DNA from 3 places in the Lysinibacillus sp. NPDC056220 genome. Region 2 is predicted to be linked to each of the others. Evidence: riboswitches for the same ligand, from Rfam matches in the RefSeq annotation. Region 2 holds a riboswitch; each other region holds the start of a gene.
What was found. A riboswitch is a leader RNA that binds a small molecule or an ion and turns the genes downstream of it on or off. The one in region 2 is predicted to bind thiamine pyrophosphate.
Positions count from the first base shown of each region.

Region 1: it holds a riboswitch for thiamine pyrophosphate, as region 2 does, so the genes downstream of both, thiM (hydroxyethylthiazole kinase) here and ACOZBY_RS10360 (ABC transporter substrate-binding protein) in region 2, are expected to answer to the same signal.
Region 3: it holds a riboswitch for thiamine pyrophosphate, as region 2 does, so the genes downstream of both, thiW (energy coupling factor transporter S component ThiW) here and ACOZBY_RS10360 (ABC transporter substrate-binding protein) in region 2, are expected to answer to the same signal.

Region 1 is NZ_JBMOXD010000002.1:122,658-125,941, forward strand. It holds gene thiE (thiamine phosphate synthase) at 1-241, opposite strand, end outside; gene thiD (bifunctional hydroxymethylpyrimidine kinase/phosphomethylpyrimidine kinase) at 231-1,055, opposite strand; gene thiM (hydroxyethylthiazole kinase) at 1,043-1,810, opposite strand; TPP riboswitch at 1,896-1,994, opposite strand; gene mbcS (acyl-CoA synthetase MbcS) at 2,182-3,284, shown strand, end outside.
Region 2 is NZ_JBMOXD010000003.1:56,633-59,916, forward strand. It holds gene parC (DNA topoisomerase IV subunit A) at 1-980, shown strand, start outside; TPP riboswitch at 1,104-1,214, shown strand; gene ACOZBY_RS10360 (ABC transporter substrate-binding protein) at 1,370-2,365, shown strand; gene ACOZBY_RS10365 (thiamine-binding protein) at 2,367-2,660, shown strand; gene ACOZBY_RS10370 (ABC transporter permease) at 2,657-3,284, shown strand, end outside.
Region 3 is NZ_JBMOXD010000001.1:671,955-675,238, reverse strand. It holds gene ACOZBY_RS03285 (VWA domain-containing protein) at 1-1,315, shown strand, start outside; gene thiW (energy coupling factor transporter S component ThiW) at 1,392-1,898, opposite strand; TPP riboswitch at 1,993-2,100, opposite strand; gene ACOZBY_RS03275 (MFS transporter) at 2,160-3,284, opposite strand, start outside.

The sequences.
Region 1 (3,284 bases), on a different contig from region 2:
GTACTGCTAGATCCACGTCATCGTTAACAATAAACGGCACATGGTAATGTTGACATAATTGTTGACACTGGCGGGCAAATTGCTCATAAGCTAGTCCTGTTAATGCGTAAGGACCTTTTTCACGTAATTGAAACATGGTTATGCCAGCCCTCAGCGCTTTTTCGAGAACAACTAACGGCTCTTGATGGGAAACATTGCTTGTACCCATAATAAAATAAAGCTGTAAATCCTCACGTTTCAACTAACTTCACCTCGCAGGCACCATTATGCAGCCGATAAGCAAAATGATTTGTAGGGCCATGACCATTACCAATGGCTAAATCATGCATAATAGCTAATTGTATAAATTTTTTAGCTTCAATAACAGCTTTTTCAATTGTCAAACCTTGAGCAATAAAAGCAGTGAGAGCTGCTGAAAATGTACAACCTGTACCATGTGTGTTTTTCGTTGGAATACGAGGAGACTGCATGGAAAAATATTTGTCATTTTTTATAAATACATAATCAATCGCATATAACGAATTGGGGAGATGCCCACCTTTAATGATGACACAGTGAACACCTAGTTGGAAAAAGCATTGAGCGACCTCCTCCATATCAGAGAATTGATTTATTTTTCTTCCAGTAAGTGCCTCTGCTTCTGGTATATTAGGTGTCACAATTGTAGCAAGTGGTAGTAAAGAAATGCGCATGGCTTCAATAGCCTCTTGCTGCAATAAGTTTTCTCCACCTTTTGCAATCATAACTGGATCAACAATTAGTGGGATTTTTAAATCCTGTAAAATGTGTGCGATTGTCTGAATAATATCCGAGGAATAAAGCATCCCCGTTTTAATCGCAGCAATCGAAAAATCTTCTAGTAATGCATGAAATTGTTTTTCAACAAAATTAACTTCAATTGGGAAAACCCCTGTTACACCTCGTGTGTTTTGAGCAGTTAAAGCTGTAATAACTGAGGTACCGAAAACCCCTAATTCCTGGAATGTTTTTAAATCAGCCTGAATACCAGCGCCACCACCACTATCTGAGCCTGCAATTGTCGTTACAATATGCATGAAGCCTCACCCTCCTTTGAAAGACGATGAAGGGCATTTAGCAAAGCAATTTGAATATCCCCGATATCCTCTGTAAAGGCTGATGCTAGCTCAGCTGCTTTTTTGTAGTAAGTGAGGGTTTCCACTAATTGACTGTATGGATCTTCTCCTGAACAGTAGGCGGCTCCACATATAGCACTAAGTAAACAGCCTGTACCAGTGACTTCTGTCATTTGTGAATTTCCACCAGTTATCCATTGGCTCTGCACACCGTCTGTCATAAAATCATGTTCGCCTGTAACAATGACTATACAGTTGTAGCGTTGAGCCAATAATGTTGCTTCTGTTTCTATGTCAATAAATCCATCACCACTATCAACACCTTTTTGTTGCCATTCCACATTCACTAATGCCGCAAGTTCTCCCTTGTTACAGCGTATGACCGCAAATTGTATGTCTGTAAGTAATAGGTGTACGGTTTCCTTGCGATAAACTGTGGCACCTGCGCCAACTGGATCTAATATAACAGGAATACTAAGGGTATTTGCCTTTTTTCCTGCTAACAGCATCGCTTCCTTTGTTCGATCATTCAGTGTACCAATATTGATTAAAAGAGCTTCTGCAATGGCGACCATTTCTTCTACCTCATGGCTGTCATCAGCCATGACAGGAGAGGCACCTAATGCCAATAAGCCATTTGCTTGGAAATTAGCCACAACATAATTAGTTATACAGTGTATAAGCGGTTGTTGTTGACGAATCGTTTGAAAAATCATTTTAGTCCTCCTTCATGGGTGGACGTAAGCACGCAAAAAAGGCTCTTTTGTGTAAAAATGCACGAAAAAGAGCCTTTCATCTGAAAAAAAGATGTTCATTGCTCCCTACGTCAGTATTAACTAACAGGTTCAAAGGGTCAGGTTTTACCTTCTCAACTCTTTATGAGTCCCCCTGCAATCTTGCTTTTAGTTGACCAAAATGTACCATACTTTTCATATGTATTCAATAGCAAGTTTTCCTATCAACAAAACGTGACTGATGCCATATAGGTAAGTATGATAGTTGTCATGACTTTACTCAAATCAAGTGTAAACCATTGAAAATTCTAAGAAAGGAGTATAATGTGTCTTATCAAAAGGGGGCATTTGCCATGAAAAGACAAGAATTAGTAGCACCAGAATGGTATAACATAACTGATGAATTTGAAAAATATGCTAAGGATTCAACTAAAAATGCATTGATAATTTATGAAGAGCATTCTGATGTACAATTTATCACCTACGCACATTTACTTGAAAGAGCGAATCAGGCGGCACATGTCTTTACAAAAAATGGATTAACTAAAGGTGATGTCATTTTAGTGATGGTACCACGCTCAGTAGAAGCATACATTGTCTATATTGCTGCATTAAAAGCGGGTTTAACAATCATTCCAAGCTCTGAAATGCTAAGAACAAAAGATATTGAGTATCGTATTCATCATGCCGATGCTAAAGCAATTGTGGCCTTTGAGCCTTACATTCAGCAATTTGATCAAGTAGAAAATTTACAAGAGGTGCAGCTATTTGTTATTGGAAATGCTCATGAGCCATGGCAGCCATTGTTAGACATAATGCGAAAGCAACCAACAACTTACATAAGTTCTACACCAACAAAAAGTACAGACCATGCATTTTTAGCTTATACAAGTGGCACAACAGGAAATCCGAAAGCTGCAGTGCATACGCATAGCTGGGGCTATGCACATTTACGGACAACAGCTCCTCATTGGCTAGGAGTACAAGAAAATGATATTGTATGGGCAACCGCAGCACCAGGATGGCAAAAATGGATTTGGAGCCCGTTTCTCGCCATTTTAGGCAGTGGTGCCACTGCTTTTGTCTATAAAGGAAAGTTTGATGCGGCAACCTATTTAACATTGCTTGAAAAATTTAAAATGAATATCTTATGTTGTACACCGACTGAATATCGTTTTATGGCAGCACTTGACAATTTACAGGAGTATGATATCAGTTCAATTCGACAAGCTGTTTCAGCAGGTGAGCCCTTGAACAGTGAAGTTATAAAAAAATTCGCGGATACTTTTCATCTACAGGTGCGAGATGGTTATGGTCAAACAGAAAATACCTTACTGGTAGGGACTATGGTAGGTATGGAGGCAAGAGTTGGTTCGATGGGGAAGCCTACCCCTGGCAACACCGTTGAAATTATAGACGATTTTGGTGAGCCAGTAGCTATAGGAGAAGTAGGTGA
Region 2 (3,284 bases):
AAGAAATAGAAGAAATTAAAATTACATTAGATGTCCTTGTTCCAAGTGAAGAGGTTGTAGTGACTGTCACGAAAGATGGCTATATTAAACGTACATCTACACGATCCCATGCCGCCTCCAACGGTCAAGATTTTGCGATGAAAGATTCCGATTACTTATTGTATGAAGCAAACTTAAATACACAACATCATCTATTGTTATTTACAAATAGAGGGAATTATATTTACCAGCCTGTTCATGAATTACCTGATATTCGCTGGAAGGACCTTGGACAGCATATTTCAAGTATTGTGCCAACAAGTGAAGATGAGTCGATTATTGCAGTTTATGGCTTTGAAACATTTGAACAGCCAAATATGTATATTTTAACTGCTACGAAAGATGGCCAAATTAAACGTTCGCCATTAGCAGATTATGCTGTGACGCGTTATTCGAAGCCAATTAAAACAATGAATGTTAAAGCGGGCGATGCAATGATTTATGCATCGTTTATAACTGATGATGCGGAACTGCTCTTAACAACTGATACGGCCTATGCCATTCGTTTCCCTATTGAAGAACTACCAGTTACTGGAGTGAAAACGGGCGGTGTTAAAGGTATTACGCTAAAAGATGGAGAAGCTTTAGTTGGGGTCAATGTCCTACAGCCAGACGAAACACAATATGTCGTTATTGTGACACAACGAGGGGCTGTAAAGAAAATGAATGTCGCAGAGGTAGAAATAGCAAGTCGTGCCAAGCGTGGACTTAAAGTCCTTACAGAATTAAAAGCAAATCCTCATCGAATTGTCGCTGTTATTCAAGCAACAGACGATGAGCAGGTTGTGATTGAAACTGAAAAAGGCATACAAGAGGTTATCGATGTCCATGCATTGACGCGCGCTGATCGCCATTCTAATGGTTCATTTAAAGTGGACATTGCAACAGATGGAGCCATCTCACATGTTTTAACGGCCAAAAAAGAACAAAAACCAAGCTAACATCATGCCCAGTCTCTATAAGTAGAGCTGGGCTATTTGTTTATAGTGGCACAACTATCCAAAATTAGCATCTTGTCATTTAAGATCAACTATGGGTATAATAAACATCGAAAAGTTCATAGCGAAAGAATGTAGGGGGGCTAGTTATGGCTAGCTGAGATTGTGTCCGATAGACACTGACCCTTTGAACCTGATTTGGCTCGTACCAGCGTAGGGAACATCTATTCAAAAAAGCAAATGTTTTGGAGATTGATTGCAATACGTCTGGGAGGAATCCTAGGCGTTTTTTTGTTTTCTAAGCAATATCTTACCAACCGTATAATACGCTTTCTTCTGGTGACAACATTCATTCATGAACACTTTCATATTACAAACTGGGAGGACCTAGCATGAAAAAATGGTTATTTATCCTATTAGCTACTCTATTGACGTTAGTAGGCTGTAGCGACAAGGAGGACAAGCAGTCTGCTGATACAAAGAAAAAGGTATCAGTGGTACTCGATTGGACACCGAATACGAATCATACAGGATTGTATGTTGCGAAAAAGCTCGGTTATTTTGAAGAAGTAGGCTTAGATGTTGATATTATAATGCCAGGAGAGGCAGGAGCCGATCAGCTCGTAGCTTCTGGTAAGGCAGAATTTGGCGTGAGTTATCAGGAGGGCATTACACAGGCTCGTGTTCAGGATGTGCCACTTGTCTCGATAGCGGCCATCATCCAGCATAATACATCTGGATTTGCTTCTGTAGCGTCAAAGGGTATTACCTCTCCAAAGGACTTTGAAGGAAAAACATATGGGGGCTGGGGAGCACCTCTCGAACAAGCGGTATTACAATCATTAATGCAAAAAGAAAACGCTGATATTAATAAATTAGACATTGTCAATGCGGGAGATTTAGATTTCTTTACGATGATGAAAAAGGACATCGACTTTGCTTGGATTTATTATGCATGGACAGGTATTGAGGCAGAGCTTCGTGGGGAAAAAATTAATATGCTGTATTTAACGGACTACAGTGATCAGTTAGATTACTATACACCTGTTTTAGCAACCAATGAAAAAATGATTCAAAACAATCCAGACAGCGTCAAAGCTTTTGTTGCGGCTGCATCGAAGGGCTATGAATATGCCATCGAGCATCCGAATGAAGCGGCTGATATTTTACTAGAAGCGGCACCAGACTTAGATAAGGAGTTAGTGCATAAAAGTCAAGAGTGGTTGGCTGATAAGTATCAGGATGACGCTAATCAATGGGGGGAGCAAAAGCTTTCTGTATGGGAAAACTATGCTAAATGGATGTCGAGTAACAAAGTGTTAGAGGGCGAATTTGATGCTAAACAGGCGTTTACGAATGAGTTCCTACCGAAAAAGGAGGCCAATTAACATGGCAAATTCATTAATCAGTGTCCAAATCATTCCGAAGACAGAGAAATACGAGGATGTCATTCCTTATGTGGATGCGGCCATTGCGGTTATTGATGCATCTGGTGTGAACTATGAGGTTCATGCCCTTGAAACAACAATGGAAGGTGAGCTTACAACGCTTCTTCAAATCATTGAAAAAATGAATGTTAAGATGGTCGAGCTAGGAGCCATTAATGTCATTACACAAGTAAAAATTTTATATCAACCAAATGGGATTACCATGGCTACATTAACGGAGAAATATCAGTCATGAAACGGGCATTACAAAAGGGAAGGACGATAATTTTTATCGCCTTCCTCTTATTCATATGGGAGCTTGTTGTGCATATCGCTGATGTTCCTCCCTGGCTCCTCCCAGCACCAAGCATAATCTTAAAGGAAGGCTTTCAATCATATCAAACGTTTCTGCCACATGCTCTGGCTACCGTGGAATTAGCTTTACTTGGACTTGCTATTGGGGTTGGCTGTGGTCTAACCGTGGCGATTGTTTTGCATCGTTTTACTTTCATTCGGTCGTTATTTTATCCGATTCTCATTATGTCGCAAAATATACCCATTCTTGTATTGGCGCCGTTACTTATTATTTGGTTTGGCTTTGGCTTATTACCAAAGCTCATCATTATTTGTCTAGTATGCTTTTTCCCTATTGTCATTGCGGCAATGGACGGTTTTCGTCAAACAGCACCCGAGTTAAAGCATTACTTCGAAATGATTGGAGCAACGAAGGCCCAAACGTTTTGGAAATTAGAATGGCCACATGCCTATCCGGCAATTTTCTCGGGCGTAAAAATTGCTGCTACCTATAGTGTAATGGGAGCAGTTATTGCGGAATGGCTTGGTGCAAAAAAGGGAATAGGTGTATACATGACCTTAGCAC
Region 3 (3,284 bases), on a different contig from region 2:
GGAAGCGGCTGCACGATCAGTTGAAATGCTACGTGATGAAGATACATTAGGATTTATAGCATTTGATGATCGTCCTTGGGAAATTATAGAGACTGGACCTTTGAATAATAAAGAAGAGGCAGTGGATACCATTTTATCCGTTACACCAGGAGGCGGAACAGAAATCTATGGTTCACTGGCAAAAGCATATGAAAACCTAGCAGATATGAAACTGCAACGTAAGCATATTATTCTTTTAACGGATGGACAATCGCAGCCAGGAAATTATGACGATTTAATTGAACAAGGAAAAGATAACGGAATAACCTTATCGACAGTAGCTATTGGTCAAGACGCGGATGCAAACTTATTGGAAGCTCTGAGTGAGATGGGGAGTGGACGTTTCTACAATGTTATCGATGAGCAAACTATTCCGTCCATTTTATCTCGTGAAACGGCCATGATTTCCCGTACGTACATTGAAGATAATCCATTCTATCCTGTACTGTATAATGCAGGGGGATGGAATACGCTATTTGCCAATGGCGTTCCACAAATGAATGCTTATATTGGAACAACCGCAAAGCAGGGTGCTACCGTCGTGGCTGAAAGCGAAAAGGAAGATCCAGTATTAGCACAATGGCAATACGGTCTTGGCAAAACATTCGCATTTACTTCTGATTCAACAGGAAAGTGGTCAGGAGACTGGGCAAGATGGCAGGACTGGGGCACATTTTGGCAAACGCTTATTTCGCAAATGCTCCCAAGTTATAATGACGTTGCCTACGATGTAAGAGTAGAATCAGATGGATCCTTTATGATTACAGACCCTACAAATGAAGCAGCATTTTTAGATATTGTGGCTGTTAATGAAGCGGGTGAAGAGCTAGACACACAGCTTGAAACTATATCAGCCTCTCAGGTGCGAGCTGTGGTACAAGCTGAGCCGGGGTTAATCTTCTTCCGTATCGCTGATGAAAAGGAAACGATTTATCAGGCGGGATTAAGTGTTCCTTACAGCGCTGAATATGAACTTCTTCCTGTTAATGATAAATTAATAGAAGAAATAACCGAACAAACAGGTGGTGCTGTTTTAAAAGAACCACAAGAAGTGTTCCGTGACTTTACAAAGCAAGGGGCGGATCGTCAAAACATTGCCACATGGCTTCTCCTTGCAGGTATGCTCTTATTCTTTATTGATATAACAATAAGGCGCTTTGGCTGGAATTTCCTAACGAAGTCGAAGAAAAAGGAGCAACTGGTAGAGGATCTCCCTGTACAAGCAGAAGACACGAAGGTAGCACAACTATTAAAGGGTATGAAAAAACGCCAATAATTTAGTTTAGATGAAAGCAGTGCGAATTTCGCACTGCTTTTTGTACATTCATGGAAAAAGAAATCCTCCTACGACACTATTTAATAAAGAGAGTAGGATTAAAATATCTTACTAGCACCGTTTTTCGCAAACTGCTAGCTACTAAAATGCCTAAAATTGCTCCAATTGTACTTGATATTAAAAAGGCAGGCATAAAAAACAAGGCTGCTACGGAAGTTCCCATTAGTACCTTTGCATAGGGCACTGCTACAAGTGATGCTAGAAGACCAGTGCCAATCACTTCACCCAAACCAGCAAACCAAATTTTACCGCTATATTTATAGGCAAGCCCTGCGCATAATGCACCAATAATACTACCAGGAATGGCTAAAAGAGAGCCTGTCCCTGTAAGGATTCGAATAATGGCCGTAACAAAGGCAACTACAACTGTAGATACGGGTCCAAGTATAATGGCTCCTATTACGTTAATAGCGTGCTGCACCGGATAAGCACGAGCAATCCCAGTTGGAATGGAGATAAAAGTAGAACCTGCAATAGCAATCGCTACTAATAAAGCCATAATTGTTAATTTTCTAATAGACATGTTAGGTGTACTCCTTTTCATTTTAGCCACTAGGAAAATGAAAAAAGCCGCTTCCTTCAAACGACAGGAAGCGGCCTTGCTTATACACTGAAAATAGCAAGAAGCGCCACTTCCCTCCGCTAGTATGAACTAGATCAGGTTCGAAGGGTCCGTATATAACCATATACGTCTCAGCCTTTAGAAGACTCCCCTAGTGGTAAGTATTTTTCTATTTTTTAGAAGTGTAACATACTTCAATAAATAGTCAATAAGAGTTACCTATTAATGTGAATCTGGATGCATAAGCTGAGGCGCCTTTTTCAATGTCCAAATCAGGGCAAGGAAGAAGCAAGCTAATAAGATAATGGCACCAAAAATATAAGGACTGTTCATATTCCAGTCAAATAAAAAACCAGCCAAAGCGGGTCCAATCATATTTCCTAGACTCATATAGGCATTATTCAAGCCGGCTGCGAATCCTTGCTCTTTTTCTGCAAGTTTTGATATGAGAGTATTAACAGCTGGACGAATCAACGTTGTCGCCGTAGAGAAGATGGTTGCAACAACTAATATTAGTGCAAAACCAGAAACAAATAATATTAAGAAAATAGCAACGGCCGCAATAAATAAATTGACCAAAACTACTTTCATTTCACCAAACCGTTTAAAGAGTGGCGTAATAATAAACATTTGTACAATTACCCCAAACGCACCACCAACAACTAAAATGATGGCAATATCGCCAGGTGAGTAATTAAATTTCTCTGTCACAAATAGTGATAAGGTCGTTTGGAAGTTAGCAATCCCAAATGAGAATACCATCATAATAATTAACATAACAAAATAAGGCATATGTACAGAGCGAGCCATCTGTTTTACCAGATTATCTTGCTTTTGACTATTTTGCGCAGTATTTGGCTTTGTAGATGGTAATAAAAAGTAAGATAAAATAGCCGCTAAAATGGCGGCAGCTCCCGCCATGAAAAATGGAAAATGTAAGCTAACCTTTGCAAGGAAACCACCAATTCCAGGGCCAATCATAAAGCCGAAAGACATAGCAGCTCCTAACAAACTCATTCCTTTTCCGCGTTCTTCATAAGTTGTCACGTCTGCTACAAAAGCCATAATAGGAGGTGCTACAAATGCAGAGCCAAGGCCACCTAAAAAACGTGCTAAAAAGAGCATCCATACATCTGTAGAAAGGCCAAAACCGATTTGTGCAAGTCCTGTTAGTATAAGACCGAAAATAATTAAATTTTTCCGCCCATACTGGTCCGAAAGATTCCCAGCAATTGGAGAAAATACGAATTGTGCTAAGGCGAACGTTGCAATAAGCATGCCTAGAACTTGTCCTGCTGCTCCAAATATTCTTAAATATTCAGGCATTACAGGAATAATAATTCCAAT